Regions from separate parts of the Lysinibacillus sp. FSL K6-0102 genome, predicted to be linked through region 2. Evidence: predicted binding sites of a transcription regulator. Region 2 holds the regulator's gene; each other region holds the start of a gene.
The links. Region 2 encodes LexA, which represses DNA repair genes until DNA is damaged. Its sites were predicted from a motif close to CGAACATATGTTCG; they were not measured.

Region 1 (7,511 bases), 2.1 Mb from region 2:
AGGAGCAATAACATGGATTTAAAGCAATACGTTACAACGGTTGAAAATTGGCCGAAAGAGGGCATTACCTTCAGAGATATTACAACAATTATGGATAATGGTCCTGCATACAAATATGCAACAGACCAAATCGTAGAATATGCAAAAGAAGTGGGCGCTGAAATTATTGTTGGCCCTGAGGCACGTGGTTTTATTATCGGTTGTCCAGTTGCCTATGCACTTGAAATCGGCTTTGCCCCTGTTCGTAAACCTGGTAAATTACCACGTGAGGTAATTAGTGCAGACTACGGTCTTGAATATGGTAAAGATACGTTAACAATGCATCATGATGCAATTAAGCCTGGTCAAAAAGTTTTAATCTGTGACGATTTACTAGCGACTGGTGGTACAGTTGAAGCAACGGTTCGTTTAGTAGAACAATTAGGTGGTCAGGTAGTAGGCTGTGCATTCCTGATTGAACTTCTAGAATTAAATGGTCGCGAAAAGCTTGGCGATTTAAATATTAAAACACTTATTCAATATTAAGAGCATGGCAAAAAGCGCCCTATACTGTGGGCGCTTTTTTTATACTTCGTCATAGGCTTGAATAATTTTTTGCATTGTTCGCAAGGTATCGTAGAAATCTGCGTATTTTTCGGTTCCAATATCCTCGATAATTCTATCTTGAATGCCTTGCCAAATAGGTGCTGCTTCATGCAGCTTTTCTAAACCTTTTTCAGTGAGCGTTATTTTTTTGGTACGAGCATCATTGATATCTCGCTTTAACTCAACATAGCCATGTTGCTTTAATAGATTAATATTACGTGTTATAGTGGTTTGATCCAGTTGTAAAATTTCACCTAAACGGCTGATTGAGACAGCTTGTTGAAGGTCGATATGTGCAAGCATTGAATATTGTGTAACTTTTAAACCTGTAGGCTGTAGCAGCTTATCATATAATTGTGTGACAACCCTTGTTTTTTTTCTAAGGTTTGCACAAACACAAATTTGTGTATAATCAATATTTTTAAGTTGATTCTTCATCGACAGTACTCCTTTAAGGGGATTCTACTAATTATAAGTATACACCCAATAACTAGAAATTACTTCTTGACAGCTTTATGAACGATTACTATGATTATACATGTATATACATATAAATGAAATAAGCGGACTTAAACATGTATATACATGTTTTGTAGTCTATCAAAGAAAAGAAGGTGTTGAGGTGAAGCGTGTTCATTATAGTTGGTTTATTTTAATCGTCACATTTTTCTCGATAATTGTCGCAGGAATTACAATGTCATCATCTGGCGTGTTTATCGACCCTCTTGAAAAAGAATTTCACTGGGATCGTTCAACCATTGCTTTAGCCTTTGCTGTAAGTTTGTTTTTATATGGCATATCTGGACCATTTATGGCTGCATTACTTGAAGTCATTGGCTTAAAGAAAATGATGCTAGGTGCTATGGCAACTTTAGTATTAGGAATGACTTTAACATTTTTGATGAGTGAATCCTGGCAGCTAATCGTTATTTGGGGGGGCATTATTGGTCTTGGAGCAAGTCTTTTTTTAACTGTCCTTAGTCCATATGTTGCGAATCATTGGTTTGTAAAACGCAGAGGATTAGCGGTTGGTATTTTAACGGCAAGTACAGCCACGGGCCAGTTAATTTTATTACCAGTTCTAGCTATCATTATTGAACACTATTCTTGGCGATGGGCTATCACATTAATGCTACTCCTTAGTATCATAATGTTTTTCATGATTGCGCTTTTTATAAAAAATAGACCTCAGGATATGGGGTTAACTCCTTATGGACAAGAGGAGGCTATAGAGGAACAACAAATACAGCAAAAGAAGAATCCAATAGCTATGGCTTTTAAAGGTTTATTTGAGGCGATTAAGGTTAAAGCATTTTGGCTCTTAGCAGGTAGCTTTTTTATTTGTGGGCTATCGACAAGCGGATTAATTGGTACTCATTTTGTTTCTTATTGTATTAGCTTTGGCGTTCCTTTAGTCACTGCCGCATCATTCCTTTCTTTTATGGGCATTTTTAATTTATTAGGTACAACTGCGTCTGGCTGGTTATCTGATCGCTTCGATAATCGGTGGTTATTGTTTTGGTATTACCTGTTAAGAGGCGCATCTCTATTATTGCTCCCTTATGCACTTGCACAAGGATCATTTGTTTTATTAACGATTTTCACGATCTTTTACGGACTAGATTGGATTGCTACAGTGCCACCGACCATCAGTATTACACGACAAATTTTTGGTATGCAAAAAAGCAGTATTATCTATGGGTGGATATTTGCTTCACATCAAGCAGGAGCGGCGGTTGCTGCGTATGGTGGAGGGTTAATTTATAAATTTTTTAACTCTTATACATGGGCTTTTTTCCTTGCAGGAATGTTTTGTGCAATGGCCAGTTTATTCGTCATCATTGTTAAAAAACAAACACCTCAGCAAGCATAAACAAAAAAAGTTGAACCTCAGTAAGATGAGGTTCAACTTTTTTAATAAAGAATCTTTTGACATAACACAAACAAAAGTTTATAATATAAACAAATATAATAAAAGGTGATGCTATGAATGAAAGAGAACAGGCGGTGCTTGCTTTAATTCGCCAGAATCCGTTTATGTCTCAGCAAGAAATGGCAGATGTAATGAATCTGTCGCGTCCTGTGCTTGCTAATTTAGTGTCTAGTTTAACGAAGCAAGGAAAAATTGTAGGTCGTGCTTATATATTACCCGAAGAAAATGAAATTATTTGCATCGGTGGAGCTAATTTAGACCGCAAATTCCATGTCAAGGGCAATGTTCAATTTGGAACATCTAACCCTGCCAGTTCTTCCTTTAGTGTAGGTGGTGTTGGTCGAAATATTGCTGAAAACTTAGGCAGATTAAACCACCAAGTGACGTTACTGACAACGGCAGGTAAGGATGCTGATTGGCAAGTGATCCAAGAGGCTTCGGAATCCTTTATGAATCTACGTTATGTAGAGCAGCTTGCAGAGGCTTCCACAGGTTCTTATACTGCCATCATGGATGAACAAGGTGAGCTAGCACTAGCTGTAGCAAATATGGAAGTTTACGACCTTCTGTTACCGAGCTTGTTGAAAAAACATGAAACAATGCTTGTAAACGCGGGCTGTTTTATTTTGGATTTAAACTGTCCAAAAGAAACAGTGGCGTATATCCAGCAAGTAGCCCTTGCTCGTGATATTCCACTTGTCATTGTGCCAGTATCTTCGCCAAAAATGAATCGACTACCTGAAACATTACAAGGCGTAACTTGGTTTATTTGTAACACAGATGAAGCGGAAACGATTGTTGGACATAAAATTGAAAACGCTACCCATTATGAAAAAGCTTTACAACAGCTCCTACAATTAGGTGCGGAGCATGTCATTATCACGGCTGGTAGCAAGGGCGTTTATGCAGCATCTACAACGATTGCCCCTTGTCATGTTGCCGCTAAAGTGATTGACAAAATTGAAGATGTGACAGGAGCAGGAGATGCCTTTGTCAGCGCTGTTATTCACAGTTGGCTGACTGGACAATCTTTTGAGACATGTATTGATGCTGGATTAACCAATGCAAAAAATACATTGGCATCTCCTTATACAGTAAGACCTGAATTATCAGTAGATTTGTTGAAAAATGAAATGGAGGAATAACAACATGAAAGAATTCATCGTATTATCAGAAGAAGTAAAAGCAGGACAAGCAAAAGGTCTACCAATCGTTGCGTTAGAATCAACAATTATTTCACACGGTATGCCATACCCACAAAACGTGCAAACTGCGCGTGAAGTTGAGCAAATTATTCGCGATAATGGTGCAGTCCCAGCAACAATTGCATTAATTGATGGGAAAATTAAAATTGGTCTATCAGATGAAGAACTAGAAATGTTCGGTAATGCTCAAGGTGTTGCAAAAGCTTCACGTCGTGACTTAGGCTACTTACTAGCAACGAAAAAATTAGGTGCTACAACAGTTGCAGCGACAATGATCTGTGCAGAGCTTGCAGGTATTGAAATCTTTGTTACAGGTGGTATTGGTGGTGTACACCGTGGTGCGGAAACAACAATGGATGTCTCTGCTGATTTAGAAGAATTAGCACAAACAAATGTTGCCGTTATCTGTGCGGGTGCAAAATCTATTTTAGACATCGGTCTTACATTAGAATATCTTGAAACAAAAGGTGTGCCAGTGGTTGGTTATGGTACGAATGAATTACCAGCATTCTACACACGTCAAAGTGGATTTGATGTAAACTTCCAATTAGATACGCCAGAAGAAATTGCAGCAATGCTATCTGCGAAATGGCAATTAGGCTTAAAAGGTGGCGCTGTCATCGCAAATCCAATTCCTGAGTCTGAAGCATTAGAGCATGCATTTATTACAAACATTATTGAAAAAGCTTTAGTTGAAGCTGAAGAGAATGGCATTCAAGGTAAAAATGTTACACCATTCTTACTTGGCAAAGTTAAAGAATTAACAGAAGGTAAAAGTCTTGATGCCAACATTGCATTAGTGAAAAACAATGCAGTAGTCGGCGCGAAAATTGCTGTAGCTTACAATCAATTACATTAATCAATTTGTCGAAACAAGGACTCTTTGTGACGTGAAGTCGCAGAGGGTCTTTTTTATTAAAAAGAAGAATATTTTTTCCATTTTTCGAACTGTTCACGAGATTAACTAAACTAAATGATACAGTCTCTTTACAATAGACCACAATATTTTATACAATTAAGTTTATATCTAATCTGAAAAATTTGACGAGCAAGGTGGACATGTTATGGCGAAAGAGCAAATTTTGACTCCTGAGGACGTTTTTGAGTTAGTCAAATCCTACATGAATGATGAAAATGTCGCATTCGTGAAAAAAGCATATGAATTAGCAAGGGATGCCCATATTGAGCAATTCCGTAGCTCTGGTGAACCGTATATTATTCACCCAGTACAAGTAGCAGGTATTCTAGCTGAATTACAAATGGACCCAGAAACTGTAGCGGCAGGTTTTTTACATGATGTTGTCGAAGATACGGATTTTACACGGGATGATTTGGTACGTGAATTTGGCGAAGAGGTGGCCGTTCTTGTTGATGGTGTTACCAAACTAGGGAAAATTAAATATTTATCTAAAGAGGCGCAGCAGGCAGAAAATCATCGGAAAATGTTTGTGGCTATGGCGCAAGATATTCGTGTCATCCTCATTAAGCTAGCAGACCGTCTTCATAATATGCGTACGTTAAAGCATTTACCTGCTGAAAAGCAACGACGCATTTCAAAAGAGACGCTCGAGATTTTTGCACCACTTGCTCATCGTCTTGGAATTTCGACTGTAAAATGGGAGCTTGAAGACACAGCACTGCGCTATTTAAACCCACAACAATATTATCGTATTGTCAGTCTGATGAAGAAAAAACGTGATGAACGTGAAGCTTATTTAGAAAATGTGATGGCTGAGATGAAATCACAACTGAATGAGGTTGAAATTGACGCAGATGTCTATGGTCGACCAAAACATATTTACAGTATCTATCGAAAAATGGTGTTACAAAAGAAACAGTTTAATGAAATTTATGATTTATTAGCCATTCGTGTTCTTGTCGATAGTATTAAAGATTGCTATGCCGTATTAGGGATTGTGCATACACTTTGGAAACCAATGCCAGGACGCTTTAAAGACTATATTGCTATGCCAAAACAAAACCTGTACCAGTCCCTACACACGACTGTTATTGGACCATATGGTGATCCGTTGGAGGTACAGATTCGTACAAAGGAAATGCACAAAATTGCAGAGTACGGGATTGCGGCGCACTGGGCATATAAAGAAGGCAAAAACGTTGATCATCAAAAGCAGAATGTTGACCAAAAATTAACGTGGTTCCGTGAAATTTTAGAATTTCAAAATGAATCTTCCAACGCAGAAGAATTTATGGAATCCTTAAAATTTGATTTATTTTCTGATATGGTTTATGTCTTTACACCTGAAGGTGATGTCATTGAATTGCCAGCAGGTTCTGTTCCTATTGATTTTGCCTACCGTGTTCATTCCGAAGTGGGAAATCGTACGATTGGAGCGAAAATCAATGGGAAGATGGTACCGCTTGATACACCATTAAAAACGGGCGATATCATTGAAATTTTAACTTCTAAACAATCCTTTGGTCCGAGTCGCGATTGGCTAAAAATAGCTCAATCCTCGCAGGCGAAGAATAAGATAAAGCAATTCTTTAAACGACACCTGCGTGAAGAAAATATTGTCAAAGGTAAAGAAATGATTGAAAAAGAAATCCGTGCTCAGGATTTCGATTTAAAGGAAACGATGTCCTCCGAAAACCTAAAACGGGTATGCGACAAATTTAACTATACGAATGAAGAAGATTTGTATGCTGCAGTTGGTGTGAATGGGATTACTGCGCAACAGGTCGTAAATCGTTTAGCTGAAAAACGTCGTAAAGAACGTGAGCAGGAAGAAGCACTAGAGAAAATTGAACAAAAAATGAAAAATCCAATTCCACAAAAACGTACGGAATCGGGTGTTATTGTAAAGGGTATTGATAATATGCTCATTCGACTTTCTCGCTGCTGTACGCCCGTTCCTGGTGATGATATTGTAGGTTTTATTACGAAGGGTAGAGGTGTTTCTGTCCATCGTGAGGACTGTCCAAATATTCAAATTGAGGATGAGCAGGAGCGCTTAATTGAAGTAGAATGGGAGCATGGTGTCATTCCTGAGAAAAAGGAATACCCTGTTGATATTGAGGTTTCAGCTTTTGATAGACCTGGCATTTTAAATGAAATCATGCAAATTGTTAGTGAAACGAAAACGAATATTTTAGCAGTAAGTGGTCGTGCTGACCGTGATAAAATGGCAACAATTCATTTAACAATTTCTATTTCGAATATTTCACATTTGCATAAAGTAGTTGAGCGAATTAAACAAACACCTGATATTTATTCGGTGCAACGTGTCATTAACTAATTGATAGGCAATATAGAATTGGGGTTTAGTACATGAAAGTAGTATTACAGCGCAGTAAAGCTGCCTCTGTAACAGTGGACGGAACTGTTACAGGAGCCATTGATCACGGCTATGTTCTTTTAGTGGGAATCACACATGAAGACACACAAGAGGATGTTGCCTATTTAGCAAAAAAAGTAGCCAATTTACGTCTCTGGGAAGATGCAGATGGAAAAATGAATCATTCGATCTTAGAGCATGGGGGCGCTATTTTATCCGTCTCACAATTTACATTGTATGGGGATGCAAAAAAAGGGAATCGTCCAAGTTTTATCAATGCAGCTAGACCAGAAGCAGCTGAGCCACTGTGGGAGGCTTTTAATCAAGCTTTACGCGAGCAGGGCTTACATGTGGAAACAGGTATTTTTGGTGCCATGATGGATGTAGCACTAATTAATGATGGTCCAGTCACAATTCTTCTAGAGTCAAAATAATGGAACATTTCCTATAATTCCTTCATATACTAAAGAGTATGGTTAGTTTTATAGG
Region 2 (7,511 bases):
TACAAGAACAGTTGGTGTTTTTTCTGCTGCTACTGCAAGCTCCCACGCAACTGCTGATTCATTTGCATCCGCAGGGCGAATAACAGATAGGTTTGGCATTGCACGTAATGATGCAAGGTGTTCGATTGGTTCATGTGTTGGACCATCTTCCCCTACTGCAATCGAATCATGTGTGAATACATATGTTACAGGAAGACCCATTAATGCAGATAGACGAATTGCAGGACGAACGTAATCAGAGAATACGAAGAATGTACCACCGAATACATTTAAACCACCGTGAAGAGCCATTCCGTTCATAGCAGCACCCATTGCAAATTCACGAACACCGAACCAGATGTTACGTCCAGCATAGTCGTCTGCTGAGAAATCTCCTGCACCCTTCATCGTTGTTTTATTGGAGCCAGCAAGGTCAGCAGAACCACCAAAGAATGAAGGTGTTTTCTTCGCAATAGCATTAATTGCATCGCCTGAAGAAGAACGAGTTGCTACAGATTTACCAGCTTCATATACAGGTAACTCAGAAGCAAAGTCTTCTGGTAATTCACCATTCATCGCTTTCTCAAATTGAGCTGCTAACGCTGGGAATTCTTCTTTGTATGCAGCAAATTTTGCATTCCAAGCTTCCTCTGGTTGTGCGCCTTGCACCTCAGCAGCCGCATTAAATGTATCGTAAACTTCTGCAGGAATTTGGAATGGTTCATGTGCCCACTCATAGGCAGCCTTCGTTAAGACAACTTCATCTGTACCAAGTGGTGCACCGTGAGAATCTGCTTTACCAGATTTATTTGGAGAACCAAAACCAATCACTGTTTTCACTTCAATTAATGTTGGCTTGCCAGTAGATTTTTTGGCTTCTTCAATGGCTGCATTAATAGCATCTACATCTGTACCATCTGCCACTTTTAAATAATTCCAACCATAAGATTCAAAGCGTTTTTGAACGTTTTCTGAAAATGACTTTTCTAAGTCACCATCTAAAGAAATATCATTAGAATCGTAAAGTACGATTAATTTTTCAAGTTTTAAGTGACCAGCTAATGAAATCGCCTCTGCTGCAACACCTTCCATTAAGTCACCATCGCCACATAACGCAAATGTGTAGTGGTCAACAATGTCATGACCTGGTTTATTGTAAGTAGCGGCTAAATGGCGCTCAGCCATTGCCATACCAACAGTCATAGCGATTCCTTGTCCAAGAGGACCAGTTGTTGCCTCTACCCCTACTGTATGACCATATTCAGGATGTCCTGGTGTTAATGAATCCCATTGGCGGAAGTTTTGAATTTCTTCCATTGGTAAACCATAGCCTCCAAGGTGAAGTAAGCTGTATAAAAGCATTGAGCCATGACCTGCTGATAGTACAAAACGATCACGGTTAAACCATTTTGGATTTGCTGGATTATGGCGTAATTGTTTTGTCCAAAGCGTATAAGCCATTGGCGCTGCTCCCATTGGTAAACCTGGGTGACCAGAATTTGCTTTTTCAATAGCATCGATTGACAAAGTTCGGATAGCATTAATAGCTAAAAGATCCGCGTGTTGAGTCATTATATTGTGACATCCTTTCTCGTCCTATATATTGTTCTTTTACAGTTTAGTCAACATTGCTTTAGAAAACAATGCTTTTGTTATACTATTTGCGTTTTCATACATACTTTATTGAATTGTGTCACATTAATTTAGAAATTTATTTTTTTGTGCTTGTTTTACCTTCTCAGGAGTTACATCATTTCCTTCTGCATCTACCACTTTAACGTTTTCAATCGTATCTCGCATCGTTGCTCTAAACGTATCTAAATACTCCTTGCGAAGCGCTGTTCGCTCCTTTGCTTCTTCCTCTGTTAATTGTCCGCTTTTTGCTTTAGCAGATAATTCATTAATTCGGTTAATTTTTTCCTTTGATAACATGGTTACACACCTTTCAGTACCTAGCTTAATGACCTCAGTATGCAAAGTATAGCATGGTTTCCCTTAAAATGCAGTTATACCAACCCTTAAAAACACTTCTTAGCCATTATTTACATGACTTCCAGAAGTTAGAGGTGTATAACTAATAATAAAAGGAAAAATTTGATAGATAATAGGAGGAGCTATCATGAACATCACAACATCTAGACTACTTATTCGAACATTTGAAGCCCAAGATTGGCAGGCTGTTTATAGCTATATGTCCGACAAAACGGTCATGCACTATATGCCAGAGGGTGTGTTGAATGAAGATCAGGTTCAAAATTTCGTAACAGAGAATAGCAACGAGCAAGCAAAACATTTCGCCATTGTTTTACGTGAACAACAGCGAGTCATTGGTCATCTTGTTTTCCACAAATACTTTGGTGACCATACGTATGAAATTGGATGGGTTATGAATCCTGCCTATCATAATCATGGCTATGCTTCTGAAGCTGCTAAGGCCCTATTAGATCACGGCTTTAATAAAATGAAACTTCATCGAATTATTGCCACATGCCAGCCAGAAAATATCGCTTCTTACCGAGTCATGGAAAAAATCGGAATGCGCCAAGAAGGATTTTTCAAAAAATGCATTCCTCATGGAGAGACTTGGTGGGATGAATACTATTACGCTATTTTAGAGGAAGAATGGAACAATCTAAAGGTAAGAGGTGTATGAAATGAAGAAAACTGCGGTGTTATTATACCCACAATTTAGTGAATATGAATTGAGTGTTGCTTTGTCCATATTAATGCAAGGCGGTAAACCCATCATCACACTTGGATCGAATACCAAACCTATCAGAGGAGAATCTGGTTTAAATTGTATAGCTGATTTATCCGTGAATGAGGTAGAGCTTGACGATATTGATAGTCTACTATTACCAGGCTGTATGGATATTTCTACATTACAACTTGAAGAGAGCTTACTAGATTTCATTCGTCATCTATCTGCAAAAGGAGGAATGATTGCAAGTATTTCTAGCTCCCCTTACCTATTAGCAAAAGCAGGGGTCTTAAAGAACAAAAAATATACAGTAGGACTACCTTTAGATGGCATGGAGCAGTTAGGGTGCTTTGAACTTCATAACTATTCAGATGAACTAGTGGTACAAGATGGAAATATCATTACAGCAAGAGGAAGAGGTTTTATTCCTTTCGGTATTTGTTTCGGGCATGCGTTAAAGCTAAATTTTGATGAAAATTGGTATTAAGTGATGATTTAAAACCCAAATGTCCAATTAATCGGGCATTTCATGTTGTTGAAAAAAGATGATGTCATTAGTAGAATGAGAACTTTTAACAAGGCTGTGGGGTGATTTCCGTTCCGTCAGCGTGCCACAGGAAAGCAAGCAGCCTGCACCGGAAATCAATTTCTCCCCTTCAATTGACTGTTTTGTTTTTCACACCAAAAAATGTCCAATTAGTTGGACATTTTTTAATTCTTGTCTTACGATATATGTCTAATACTTTGGACAAAATGGAGGGATCTTTCTGAAGAACATCATCAAAATTTTAAGAAAAAAATTAGGCATAACACAAGCTGCTCTTGCAAAAGAGTGTGGAGTTGTGAGACAGACCATTAATAGTATTGAAAATGATAAATATGATCCGACCCTAGAATTAGCTTTTAAGATTGCTAAGGTTCTCAATAGCCGTATTGATGAGGTGTTTATCTATGACTAAATTTCACCCGGATTATATGATTACAATGAAGGATTTTGTGAAAGAACACTCGGCAATTTTAAGAAAACAAACTCAAGAAGTGTCGATACCAGTGACAAATGAGGACCGAAATACCCTCCTAGCCATGCTGCAATATCTGAAAAATAGCCAAAATCAAACGCTAGCAAAAAAATATAAGCTTCGCCCTGGAAGTGGACTCTCTGCTAATCAAATTGGCGTAGATAAACGAATGTTTGTTGTACTCTTTGATGACCAAGAAATGATGCTGATTAACCCTAAAATAATGAGTCATTCCCTTAATATGATTTATCTACCGGAAGGAGAAGGCTGTCTATCTGTAAATCGACCTGTCCCTGGTTTTGTACCGAGATATGAGAGAATTAAAGTCAAAGCTTACGACATCGATGGACATGAAATCATTGTACAGTTACAGGGCTACGGGGCCATCGTTGTACAGCATGAAATCGATCATTTAAATGGCATCATGTTTTATGACCGAATAAATAAAGAGTACCCTTTCCAATTGCCAAATCATGTTATCATCGAAAGCTTTTCTTCCCTTCAGTAGTTTTTTACAAAAAAAATTAGCAGGAATATTATTTTCCTGCTAATCTTTCTTGGTGCTCTTGGAAACGACGATGTACTGTCGCCTTACTTACCTCAAAGCCTAACCCTCTAAGCGTTATAGAAATTTCTTCAAAGGTAAATCCACGTTTGCGTAGCTTCACAATTTCCTCTACAGGTAGATCTTTTCGCTCCTGCCCCTGCGGATTACCTCGATTCGATAAATTATTTTCTGGACGATAACCGTTTTCTACAGCACGTCGCATACCTCGTCGAATTTTAGCATTATGGATTCTACGCTGATATTCCTCTACAATCGCTAAAATTTCAAGCAGCATCGTATCCATTTCATTTAATTGGACTGGGCCTGCATCACGCATAGAAAAAACATCAGTTGCTGACTTTTGTAATAAATGTAATACAGCCATCCTTGCATTGCCTCGTCCTAAACGAGTTTCATCTTGGACAAAAAGAGCATTAATGTTCTTATCTTTTATAAAATCAAGCATTTCTAGCAAGCCTTCACGTTCTACATCATAGCCACTATGTTGATCTTTAAACACGCCCTTCACCGCATAGCCTTGCTCTTTAGCATAGCGCAGCAACTCTTCCTGCTGGCGCTCTAATGAGGAGCTTTGTGTTTCTTTTTCAGTACTTACGCGACAATAGACAACAGCCGATAGTTGATTATTTATCATTGTTCATTTCTCGCAATTTCGATAGTATTGATGGGACTGGCTTGATCACTCACTACAGGAATAACTAGAGATTTTCCCGCTACAATTTTAATATCTGCTAGTTCATTTTCAGTTTTTACAAGCTTTATCCAATCATCAGTACTCATCTTACCACGATATTGCTCGGCTAACGACCACAAGCTATCCCCATGTTCGATTTGAATTTCTGCGTAACTAACTTTTCCTGGATCAGTAATGTAAAGGTATGCTGCAAATAATAAACAAGCTCCTATTAAGATTGAGATATGTGTGTTTTTCTTAAACCATGTCATAATCATTACCCCTTTTTAAGAATGTTTGTTCGGAATGTATGTTCCCATAATAAAGCGAACAAACGTTTTTGTCAAACACTTTTCGAACCTATGTTTGCATACATGTTCGCATTCTGTTATACTATCAAATAAGAAGAATGATTTTAGAAAAAAGAGGTGAGCACTCATGAAAAAAGTTTCGAAAAGACAAGAGGACATTTTAGCTTTCATTAAGGAAGAGGTACGAGCTAAAGGATATCCACCATCAGTACGTGAAATTGGTGAAGCAGTTGGACTTGCTTCCAGTTCAACTGTTCATGGACATTTAGCTCGATTAGAACAAAAAGGCTTTATTCGTCGAGATCCAACAAAGCCACGCGCAATTGAAATTTTAGAGCCTGAAGAATCCATTCAAAAACAACAGGTGATCCATGTCCCACTTGTCGGGAAAGTTACAGCTGGTTCTCCAATTACAGCAATTGAAAATATTGAAGAATACTTCCCATTACCCGATACGTATGGCACAAGTGAAGATCAATTGTTCATGCTAGAAATCATGGGGGAATCAATGATTGAAGCTGGGATTTTAGATGGAGATTTAGTCATTGTAAAACAAAAGGCAACAGCTAATAATGGGGATATTGTTGTAGCTATGACAGCTGAGGATGAAGCAACTGTAAAACGTTTCTTTAAAGAGAAAAACCATTTCCGTTTACAGCCTGAAAATTCTTCTATGGAACCAATTATAGTCGATCAAGTTTCTATTTTAGGACAAGTTGTAGGTCTTTACAGACGTGTACATTAACGATTAAAGCAGATTTTGAGGATTATGTTCCTTCTAAGAGCATGTATCCTCTTTTTTACGCCAAAAAAAGAATCCACATACGATTGGATTCTTTGTACAATGCCTCTTCTAAACTTCCTTCTTAAATTTTAAGCTCGCTTCAATAAAGGCTGAAAATAGCTTTTGAGCACTCTCATCTCCTGCTATGGCTAGTTCCTCAGGATGCCACTGAACAGCTAAGCAAAATGGCATCTCCTCATGAACTACCGCTTCGATAATACCGTCGTTAGATTTTGCCGCTACTTTTAATTTTTCTGCTAAAACATTCACCGCTTGATGATGAAATGAATTCACTGCTATTTTCTCTTGTTCAACGATAGTCGCTAATAGATTGTCAGCAATAACCTGTACAGAATGGGTAGCTACAGCTCTACCTGATTGCTGCATATGTTGGAGTAACTTGGTACTAAAGTGATCACTATCAATATCCTGATATAAGGTACCACCTAATGCAACATTTAGTATTTGAATTCCTCGACAGATCCCGAAAATAGGCATCTTACGTTGGAATGCGGCTTCAATCAATGCTAACTCAATCGTATCTCGCGCTGGATGAATTTTTCCAAGCTTTAATGAAGGCTCAGCCCCGAATAGAAATGGGTGCACATCATGACCACCAGATAATAATAAACCGTCTGTAAGGGCTAAAATCTGGGCTGCCTCTTCTTCTACTCCAATTGGAATAATCAGTGGAATTCCACCTGCTTCAATGATGCTTTTACTGTAAGCAGCATTTAATCGAGAGGATAAATCATCCTCAACAAAGGCTGTAATACCAATAATCGGTTTCACTTGCTTCCCTCCAAATTCTTGAAAATTGCACAATTACCAAAAGCCTAGATACCAATTAATTAATACATCGCCATAGAAATAAACAATAACTGCGGCCAATGCAATAGATGGCCCAAACGGAATGGGTGTTTTTCTCCCCTGTTTGTTTTTCGATAACATGGTAATCCCGACAATCATACCAATAACTGCAGCTAAAAATAGCGTTAACAGTGTATCAATCGTACCCAGAACGAGACCAATTAAAAAGAATAATTTAATATCGCCTCCACCCATGCCACCGTTTGATAGCACAGCAATGATATATAATATGCCAAACCCAACCACAGCACCCACAAGAGAGTCCCACCACGGTGTTAATGGTGACAGCACTCGTCCAATAGCTAGCAAAGGTAAAAAGAATACTAACACCTTATCTGGAATTAGCATATAGGCTAAATCTGATACAACGATAATAACTAATAAGGAGATAAAAAAGAGTGCTACTATCAATTCTATGCCCCAGCCTAACTGCCCATAAGCAAAGGCAAATAATACACCTGTCATTAATTCTATGACTGGGTAAACCCAAGAAATTTTATTGCCACAACCACGACATTTTCCTCCTAAAAATACATAAGACAAAACTGGTACTAAATCAAGCGCCGTCAGTCGTCTCTGACATTTTGGACAATGTGAAGGAGGATG
Region 3 (7,511 bases), 520 kb from region 2:
ATGGATCAACTACGTCAAGGTATCCATCTGCGTGCTTATGGTCAAAACGATCCACTTCGTGAATATCAACAAGAAGGCTTTGCGATGTTTGAGGATATGGTAGCCTCTATTCGCGAGGATGTTGCGAAATATGCGATGAAAGCAGAAATCCGCAATAATCTGGAGCGTGAAGAGGTGGCAAAGGGGCAGGCTGTTAATCCAAAAGAAGAAGGTGGCACTGCGCCGAAAAAGCAACCAGTACGTAAAGCTGAAAACATTGGCCGTAATGATTTATGTCCATGTGGTAGCGGCAAGAAATTTAAAAACTGTCATGGCACAGCTCAATAATATCTAGGTGAAAAAATCATTTTAACTACGTGTTAAAATGATTTTTTCTTTTTAAAATTACTCAAAAATGAAGAAATTTTAGTATAAAAAGTCAGAATTTATAGACAATTGAAAAATATGGGTATACAATAGCTGTAATAATAGGTATATAGTACAAGTTATTTATCCTGTTATTATCCTGAATTTTTGATGGTGATACTAAGTCTTAAGGAGGATCGGAATTTTCAAGCAATCTTACTCATTGAAAATAGCGGGAATGTACGCATATTTGTATATTCCTTTTTATTTTGACTGGAAGCAACATAAAATGTATAAAGGGGGACTATAGATGCATAAAAAAGATATTATGAATAGTGAAACAATGATGTATATGCCTGTGTATGATTCCTTTGGAAATTTATGTACGCAGGTGTATGAGAAAAATAATGAGTATATATCTACGTTACCACCAACGAAATTATTGGACTTTAATCTGCGTTATTTTGGTTCTAGTTTAAGAGGAGCGTTCGATGGTTCGAAAATGATCCTAGGCAAGCTTAATAAAAATCCTATCGTCGTGCACGAACGTTGTAATATTTTATGGTTTCCTAGTAGGTCTCCTTTACACCCTGACTGTATCTGGTTCGCTGTTCATCATATTGATGACTATGTCGCTGTGGATAAAAAGAGGACAAAGGTTACTTTTATGAATGGCAAGGAATTTATTGTGGATGTCAGTGTCAATGCGTTAGAGTCTCGGATTCAAAGAGCATTTTTATTAAAATATAGACTAGAGAAACGAACAAAATATTTACTTGTTCAGTATGACCGTGTGAAAGTATTTCAACGTCTTGCCAAAAATATGTTTGAGGACGAGACGCAGGATAGTTGACTTAATTCCACAAAACATCTGCTAGATAGTATGTTTTCGTTTCTAAAAACGTTATAATAAAAAGATACGGAGCTTTATAAATAAAGTGTTAGCTCCATGACTAACGTTCGGAGGATTTAACGATGATTGAATTAGCAGATGTACGCAATGTGTTAGACACTACAGCCAAAAAATTGGCGGACTTTAGGGGGTCTCTTTGACTTAGAGAACAAAGAGGCACGTATTCAGGAGCTAGATGAAATGATGCTAGAGCCAGGCTTTTGGGATGATCAGCAAGGTGCTCAGGTGATTATCAATGAAGGAAATGGCTTAAAAGCGATTGTCAATGAATATAAAGATTTAGTGGAAACACATGAAAATTTAGATATGACACTGGAACTTTTACGTGAAGAACCAGATGAAGAATTACAAGAAGAACTAGGCAAAGAACTAGCAGAATTCCAACAAAAGATGGCTGATTTCGAGCTACAATTACTGCTAAGTGGCCCATACGATCAAAACAATGCCATTTTAGAGCTACATCCTGGTGCTGGTGGTACGGAATCACAGGACTGGGGTTCAATGCTATTACGTATGTATACGCGATGGGCTGAGAAGCGTGGATTTAAAGTGGAAACAGTGGACTATCTACCAGGAGATGAAGCTGGGATTAAATCTGTAACATTGTCGATTAAAGGTCACAATGCTTTCGGTTATTTACAAGCGGAAAAGGGTGTGCATCGTCTAGTACGTATTTCTCCATTCGATTCGTCTGGCCGCCGTCATACGTCCTTCGTTTCCTGTGATGTTATGCCAGAGTTTGACGACAATATAGAAATCGATATTCGTACAGAGGATTTAAAAATTGATACGTATCGTGCAACAGGTGCAGGTGGTCAGCATATTAATACGACAGATTCTGCCGTTCGTATTACGCATATTCCTACTGGTACGATCGTACAATGTCAAGCTGAGCGCTCCCAGATTAAAAACCGTGAAAAAGCGATGACGATGTTAAAAGGGAAGCTATATCAACTAGAACTTGATAAACAGCAGGCACAATTAGATGAAATACGCGGTGAGCAAAAAGAAATAGGCTGGGGCTCCCAAATTCGTTCGTATGTCTTCCACCCATACTCGATGGTGAAGGATCATCGTACAAATGAAGAAACAGGTAATGTGGGTGCTGTGATGGATGGCGATTTAGATCCATTTATTAATGCCTATTTACGTTCAAAAATAAATTAATACCCAGATTCCCCAAGAGTGAGATGCTCTTGGGGAATTTTTGTTAAAAGGGTGGATGATAGGGTGCATCTTGGCTCAGCTGTTTTCGTTCATTCATGTAATATTTATACAGCATAGATGCGTTAAGAAATTGTTTACTAATAGAAGCATAACGAATAGGTAGTTCGATTTGTTTATCATTTTTTAACGTTACAATACACCCCAATTCACTAGGAGTAATATTAATAATTGCATGAAGCCCTATCCATATATTGTGAATGGAGCTGGGTGAATAAGTTGGCAAAAAAATACAAGGATAACCATAATCAAAGGCCACGACGATTGGTAGCTTGTGTTGATTGCCGAAAAAACGTTTAGCCGATTGTTTTGCGGCTTCATAAGTTGATCCTAATGAGAGACAGGATTTTCGAAGGACATGCATCGGTTTGCGTGTAACAATCAGCTCATTATGCTTATCAATCACGTGCGTGAAGACTTTGGAGTCATGCTGAATAGGTTGCAGCAAATAAGTATTGAATGAAATTAAGTAGCCGTTTACAAAGTTAGTTGTCATATAGGGAGTGCCTCCTTTTTTCTAGTTATAACGGTAGTGTAAAACAGAATATGACTTTCTTAAATTAAATGAAATAGTTGAAAATCGTTGAGAAAAGCACGAAATGCCTAGAGAATTTGCTCTAAATATCAATTGATTAATAGCTAATCCAAGATATTTTCGAATCGTAAGCATTGCTTTTTAATTTCAATTTTCATATAATTTAGAAAAGGATCGAGGTGAGATCGTTGGATAAATATTATTCGTATACAGATTTTCTGAAAGCCGTTGGTCAGTCGAAAAAAGTTGATGAGGCAGAGAAATTATTAAACGAGATTTATTTAGATTTATTTTTAAATCGTATCCAGCGTATGCATCGGCAAGAGCAGCTCATGGTTCTGATAGATAGAGCACTCGATGAAAAAGATGAAAACGCATTTTATCAATACGCATCCGAACTAACTTCCTTACACCAAACAGAAGATGAATCATGTTGACGAACCCGCTCTCCATATCTATTGGAGAGTGGGATTTTTTTGCTTTTGAAAATAGTTGCAGAGGATGTGAAGATTGTATGTTTTGGTTAGAAGAAGTGATCTTGCTTATAGAATGGGGAAAGTCATTTAAAAAGTTTGAGACGCTGTTTATAAAAAAGTGAGAGACGCTCTAAAAGTACAGACCCCGGCTCCTGAGAGTGTGTGAGCTCCACATAAAGCAAAACAGGAAATCTCATCCATAAATAAAGCTTGAAAACTTGATAAAACGGCTATTTTAAGAGTAACAAGTTAAATTGACTGTATTGTTATGTAATAAAAATTTTAGAGATGAAAAAAATTTTTACAAACATTCGTTCGTTAAATGTTCGAAATTTTAATATTGCTATGCTAAAATATATGTACAAATTGGAAGAAAGGACGGGGACATGAGTGCAAACATTTGATTTACAAGCGCCATATCAGCCTAACGGGGATCAGCCACAGGCCATTGCGGAATTAGTGGAGGGTGTGAAAGCAGGCAAACGTCATCAAACATTGCTTGGTGCTACTGGAACAGGTAAGACGTTTACCATTTCGAATGTCATCCAGCAAGTTAAAAAACCAACACTAATCATGGCACACAATAAAACACTAGCTGGCCAGTTGTATAGTGAATTTAAAGAGTTCTTCCCAAATAACGCCGTCGAATATTTTGTCAGCTACTATGATTACTACCAACCAGAAGCTTATGTACCGCAGACAGATACCTATATAGAAAAAGACTCTAGCATTAACGATGAAATTGATAAGCTGCGTCACTCTGCTACTTCTGCATTGTTTGAGCGTGAGGATGTCATTATTATTGCATCTGTGTCCTGTATCTATGGTTTAGGTTCTCCTGAAGAATATCGAGAAATGGTTGTTTCCATTCGTACAGGTATGGAAATTGAACGTAATCAGCTACTGCGCAAGCTTGTAGACGTTCAGTATGAGCGAAATGATGTTAGTTTTACTCGCGGAACATTTCGGGTACGTGGAGATGTAGTGGAAATCTTCCCAGCCTCTCGTGATGAGCATTGTATTCGTGTGGAATTTTTTGGGGATGAAATCGATCGCATACGTGAGGTAGATGCACTAACGGGAGAGATTTTATCGGATCGAGAGCATGTTGCTATTTTCCCTGCATCTCACTTCGTTACACGAGAAGAGAAAATGCGTAAAGCGATTGAAAACATTGAAAAAGAATTAGAGGAACGACTTGCATTATTACGTGCAGAAGATAAATTACTAGAGGCACAGCGTTTAGAACAGCGTACACGCTATGATTTAGAGATGATGCGTGAAATGGGCTTTTGCTCTGGGATTGAAAACTATTCACGTCATTTAACATTGCGTGAAGCAGGTGCTACTCCATATACTTTGCTAGATTATTTCCCCGAAGACTTTTTACTTGTGGTTGATGAAAGTCACGTAACACTTCCACAGGTTCGAGGAATGTACAATGGTGACCAAGCACGTAAAGGAGTGCTCGTAGAACATGGCTTCCGATTGCCATCTGCTCTAGATAACCGTCCATTACGTTTTGAAGAGTATGAAAACCGCGTACATCAAGCGATTTATGTATCAGCCACACCAGGTCCTTATGAACTGGAGCATACACCAGAAATGGTAGAGCAAATTATCCGTCCAACTGGATTATTAGATCCATTAATTGATGTACGTCCTATTGAAGGTCAAATTGATAATTTAATTGATGAAATACAAGATCGAATTGCGCGTGATGAGCGAGTTTTAGTGACAACCCTAACGAAGAAAATGTCTGAGGATTTAACGGCTTACCTGAAGGAAATGGGCTTAAAAGTAGAATACTTACATTCAGAAATTAAGACACTAGAACGTATTGAAATTATCCGTGAGCTACGCAAAGGAACGTATGATGTGCTAATAGGTATTAATCTATTGCGTGAAGGTCTTGATATCCCTGAGGTGTCCCTTGTGGCAATTTTAGATGCTGATAAAGAAGGATTTTTACGTTCAGAGCGTTCATTGATTCAAACCATTGGTCGTGCTGCTCGTAACGCGAATGGTCATGTCATTATGTATGCGGATCATATAACAGACTCGATGAAAAAGGCGATTGATGAAACGCAACGTCGTCGTGCGTTACAAATGGCTTATAACGAGGAGCATGGCATAACACCTCAAACGATCATTAAGAAAATCCCAGATGTGATTCGCGCAACACAAGTAGCAGAAGAAGAGGAATCCTATGTAACAAAGGCAACAAAAGGCAAAAAGCTGACAAAGGCGGAAAGAGAACAGCTCTTAGCTTCCCTAGAAGTCGAAATGAAGGAAGCAGCAAAAGCGCTTGATTTTGAACGTGCGGCTGAGTTACGAGATACAATATTTGAATTGAAGGTAGAAGGGTGAATGACTTGTGAAAAATACTGAAATTGTCGTGCAAGGCGCACGTGCTCATAATTTAAAAAATATCAATGTCACAATTCCACGTGACCAATTAGTCGTTTTAACAGGATTATCAGGCTCTGGAAAGTCTTCTCTAGCATTTGACACAATTTATGCGGAGGGCCAACGTCGTTATGTTGAGTCCCTCTCCGCCTATGCCCGCCAATTTCTTGGACAAATGGATAAACCAGATGTCGATGCAATAGAAGGCTTGTCGCCTGCTATTTCCATTGACCAAAAAACAACTAGTCGTAACCCACGATCTACTGTCGGTACGGTAACGGAAATCTATGATTACCTACGTTTACTTTATGCACGTATTGGTAAACCGATTTGTCCAAATCATGGCATAGAAATCACTTCCCAAACGATTGAGCAAATGGTGGATCGTTTATTAACCTATCCTGAGAGAACTAAGATGCAGCTCCTTGCACCAATGGTTTCTGGACGTAAGGGTACCCATGTTAAACTGCTAGAAGATTTAAAAAAGCAGGGGTTTGTTCGTGTACGAATTGATGGGGAATTGCGTGATTTAGATGATGCTATCGAACTTGATAAAAATAAAAAGCATTCCATCGAAGTAGTAGTGGACCGTGTTGTTATGAAGGAAGGGATTGCTGCTCGTCTGAGTGATTCTTTAGAAACGGCTTTACGCCTGGCAGATGGACGTGTGCTTGTCGATGTGATGGAACATGAAGAGTTACTATTTAGTGAGCATCATGCCTGCCCATTATGTGGTTTTTCTATTGGTGAGTTAGAGCCTCGTATGTTTTCATTTAATAGTCCGTTTGGTGCTTGTCCAAGCTGTGATGGCTTAGGTTCAACACAAGAGGTAGATTTAGATTTAGTGGTGCCTGATTGGGATCGTTCTTTGTTAGAGCATGCCATCGCACCATGGGAACCAACAAGTTCGCAGTACTACCCACAATTACTAAAAGCTGTATGTGATCATTACGATATTCCAATGGACGTGCCTGTGAAGGATTTGCCAAAGGAAAAGATGGATAAAGTTTTATATGGCTCTGGAAAAGACAAGATACACTTCCATTATGAAAATGAGTTTGGCAATGTGCGAGATCAAATGATTGAATTTGAAGGGGTGGTGCGCAATGTTGAGCGTCGTTTTAAAGAGACGACATCCGATTATGTTCGTGAGCAGATGGAAAAATACATGGCACAGCAGGCTTGCCCTTCATGTAAAGGGTATCGTTTAAAGCCTGAGACGCTAGCAGTGAAAGTAGCTGATAAACATATCGGTGAGGTCACACAATATTCAATTCAGGAAGCAGACACTTTCTTTAAAGAGCTTGATCTCACTGAAAAGGATATGCAAATTGCTCGATTAGTTTTACGAGAAATCGAAGAACGATTGGGCTTCCTTGTGAATGTTGGTTTAGACTATTTAACATTGAGTCGTGCAGCAGGTACATTATCTGGTGGAGAGGCACAACGTATTCGCCTTGCTACACAAATTGGTTCACGATTAACAGGAGTCCTCTATATTTTAGATGAGCCTTCGATTGGTTTGCATCAGCGAGATAATGATCGACTGATTAGCACATTACAAAATATGCGTGACATTGGAAATACGCTGATTGTGGTAGAGCATGAT

Region 1: the regulator LexA is predicted to act here: its motif matches at 2,526-2,539, upstream of NYE73_RS17240 (carbohydrate kinase).
Region 3: the regulator LexA is predicted to act here: its motif matches at 3,798-3,811, upstream of uvrB (excinuclease ABC subunit UvrB).

The regions. Positions count from the first base shown of each region.
Region 1 covers NZ_JBBOPH010000001.1:3,382,119-3,389,629, reverse strand. Annotated here, with positions in the region: gene NYE73_RS17255 (adenine phosphoribosyltransferase) at 13-525, shown strand; gene NYE73_RS17250 (MarR family winged helix-turn-helix transcriptional regulator) at 565-1,023, opposite strand; gene NYE73_RS17245 (MFS transporter) at 1,208-2,458, shown strand; gene NYE73_RS17240 (carbohydrate kinase) at 2,572-3,663, shown strand; gene NYE73_RS17235 (pseudouridine-5'-phosphate glycosidase) at 3,668-4,582, shown strand; gene NYE73_RS17230 (RelA/SpoT family protein) at 4,788-6,983, shown strand; gene dtd (D-aminoacyl-tRNA deacylase) at 7,016-7,456, shown strand.
Region 2 covers NZ_JBBOPH010000001.1:1,261,138-1,268,648, reverse strand. Annotated here, with positions in the region: gene tkt (transketolase) at 1-1,551, opposite strand, end outside; gene NYE73_RS05930 (DUF896 domain-containing protein) at 1,678-1,911, opposite strand; gene NYE73_RS05925 (GNAT family N-acetyltransferase) at 2,099-2,632, shown strand; gene NYE73_RS05920 (DJ-1/PfpI family protein) at 2,634-3,167, shown strand; gene NYE73_RS05915 (helix-turn-helix transcriptional regulator) at 3,448-3,639, shown strand; gene def (peptide deformylase) at 3,632-4,207, shown strand; gene NYE73_RS05905 (YneB family resolvase-like protein) at 4,236-4,901, opposite strand; gene yneA (cell division suppressor protein YneA) at 4,898-5,212, opposite strand; gene lexA (transcriptional repressor LexA) at 5,379-5,996, shown strand; gene NYE73_RS05890 (gamma-glutamyl-gamma-aminobutyrate hydrolase family protein) at 6,105-6,827, opposite strand; gene NYE73_RS05885 (prepilin peptidase) at 6,861-7,511, opposite strand, start outside.
Region 3 covers NZ_JBBOPH010000001.1:741,417-748,927, forward strand. Annotated here, with positions in the region: gene secA (preprotein translocase subunit SecA) at 1-327, shown strand, start outside; gene NYE73_RS03455 (competence protein ComK) at 656-1,198, shown strand; one part of gene prfB (peptide chain release factor 2) at 1,321-1,395, shown strand; one part of gene prfB (peptide chain release factor 2) at 1,397-2,425, shown strand; gene NYE73_RS03465 (competence protein ComK) at 2,469-2,978, opposite strand; gene NYE73_RS03470 (IDEAL domain-containing protein) at 3,206-3,454, shown strand; gene uvrB (excinuclease ABC subunit UvrB) at 3,884-5,863, shown strand; gene uvrA (excinuclease ABC subunit UvrA) at 5,871-7,511, shown strand, end outside.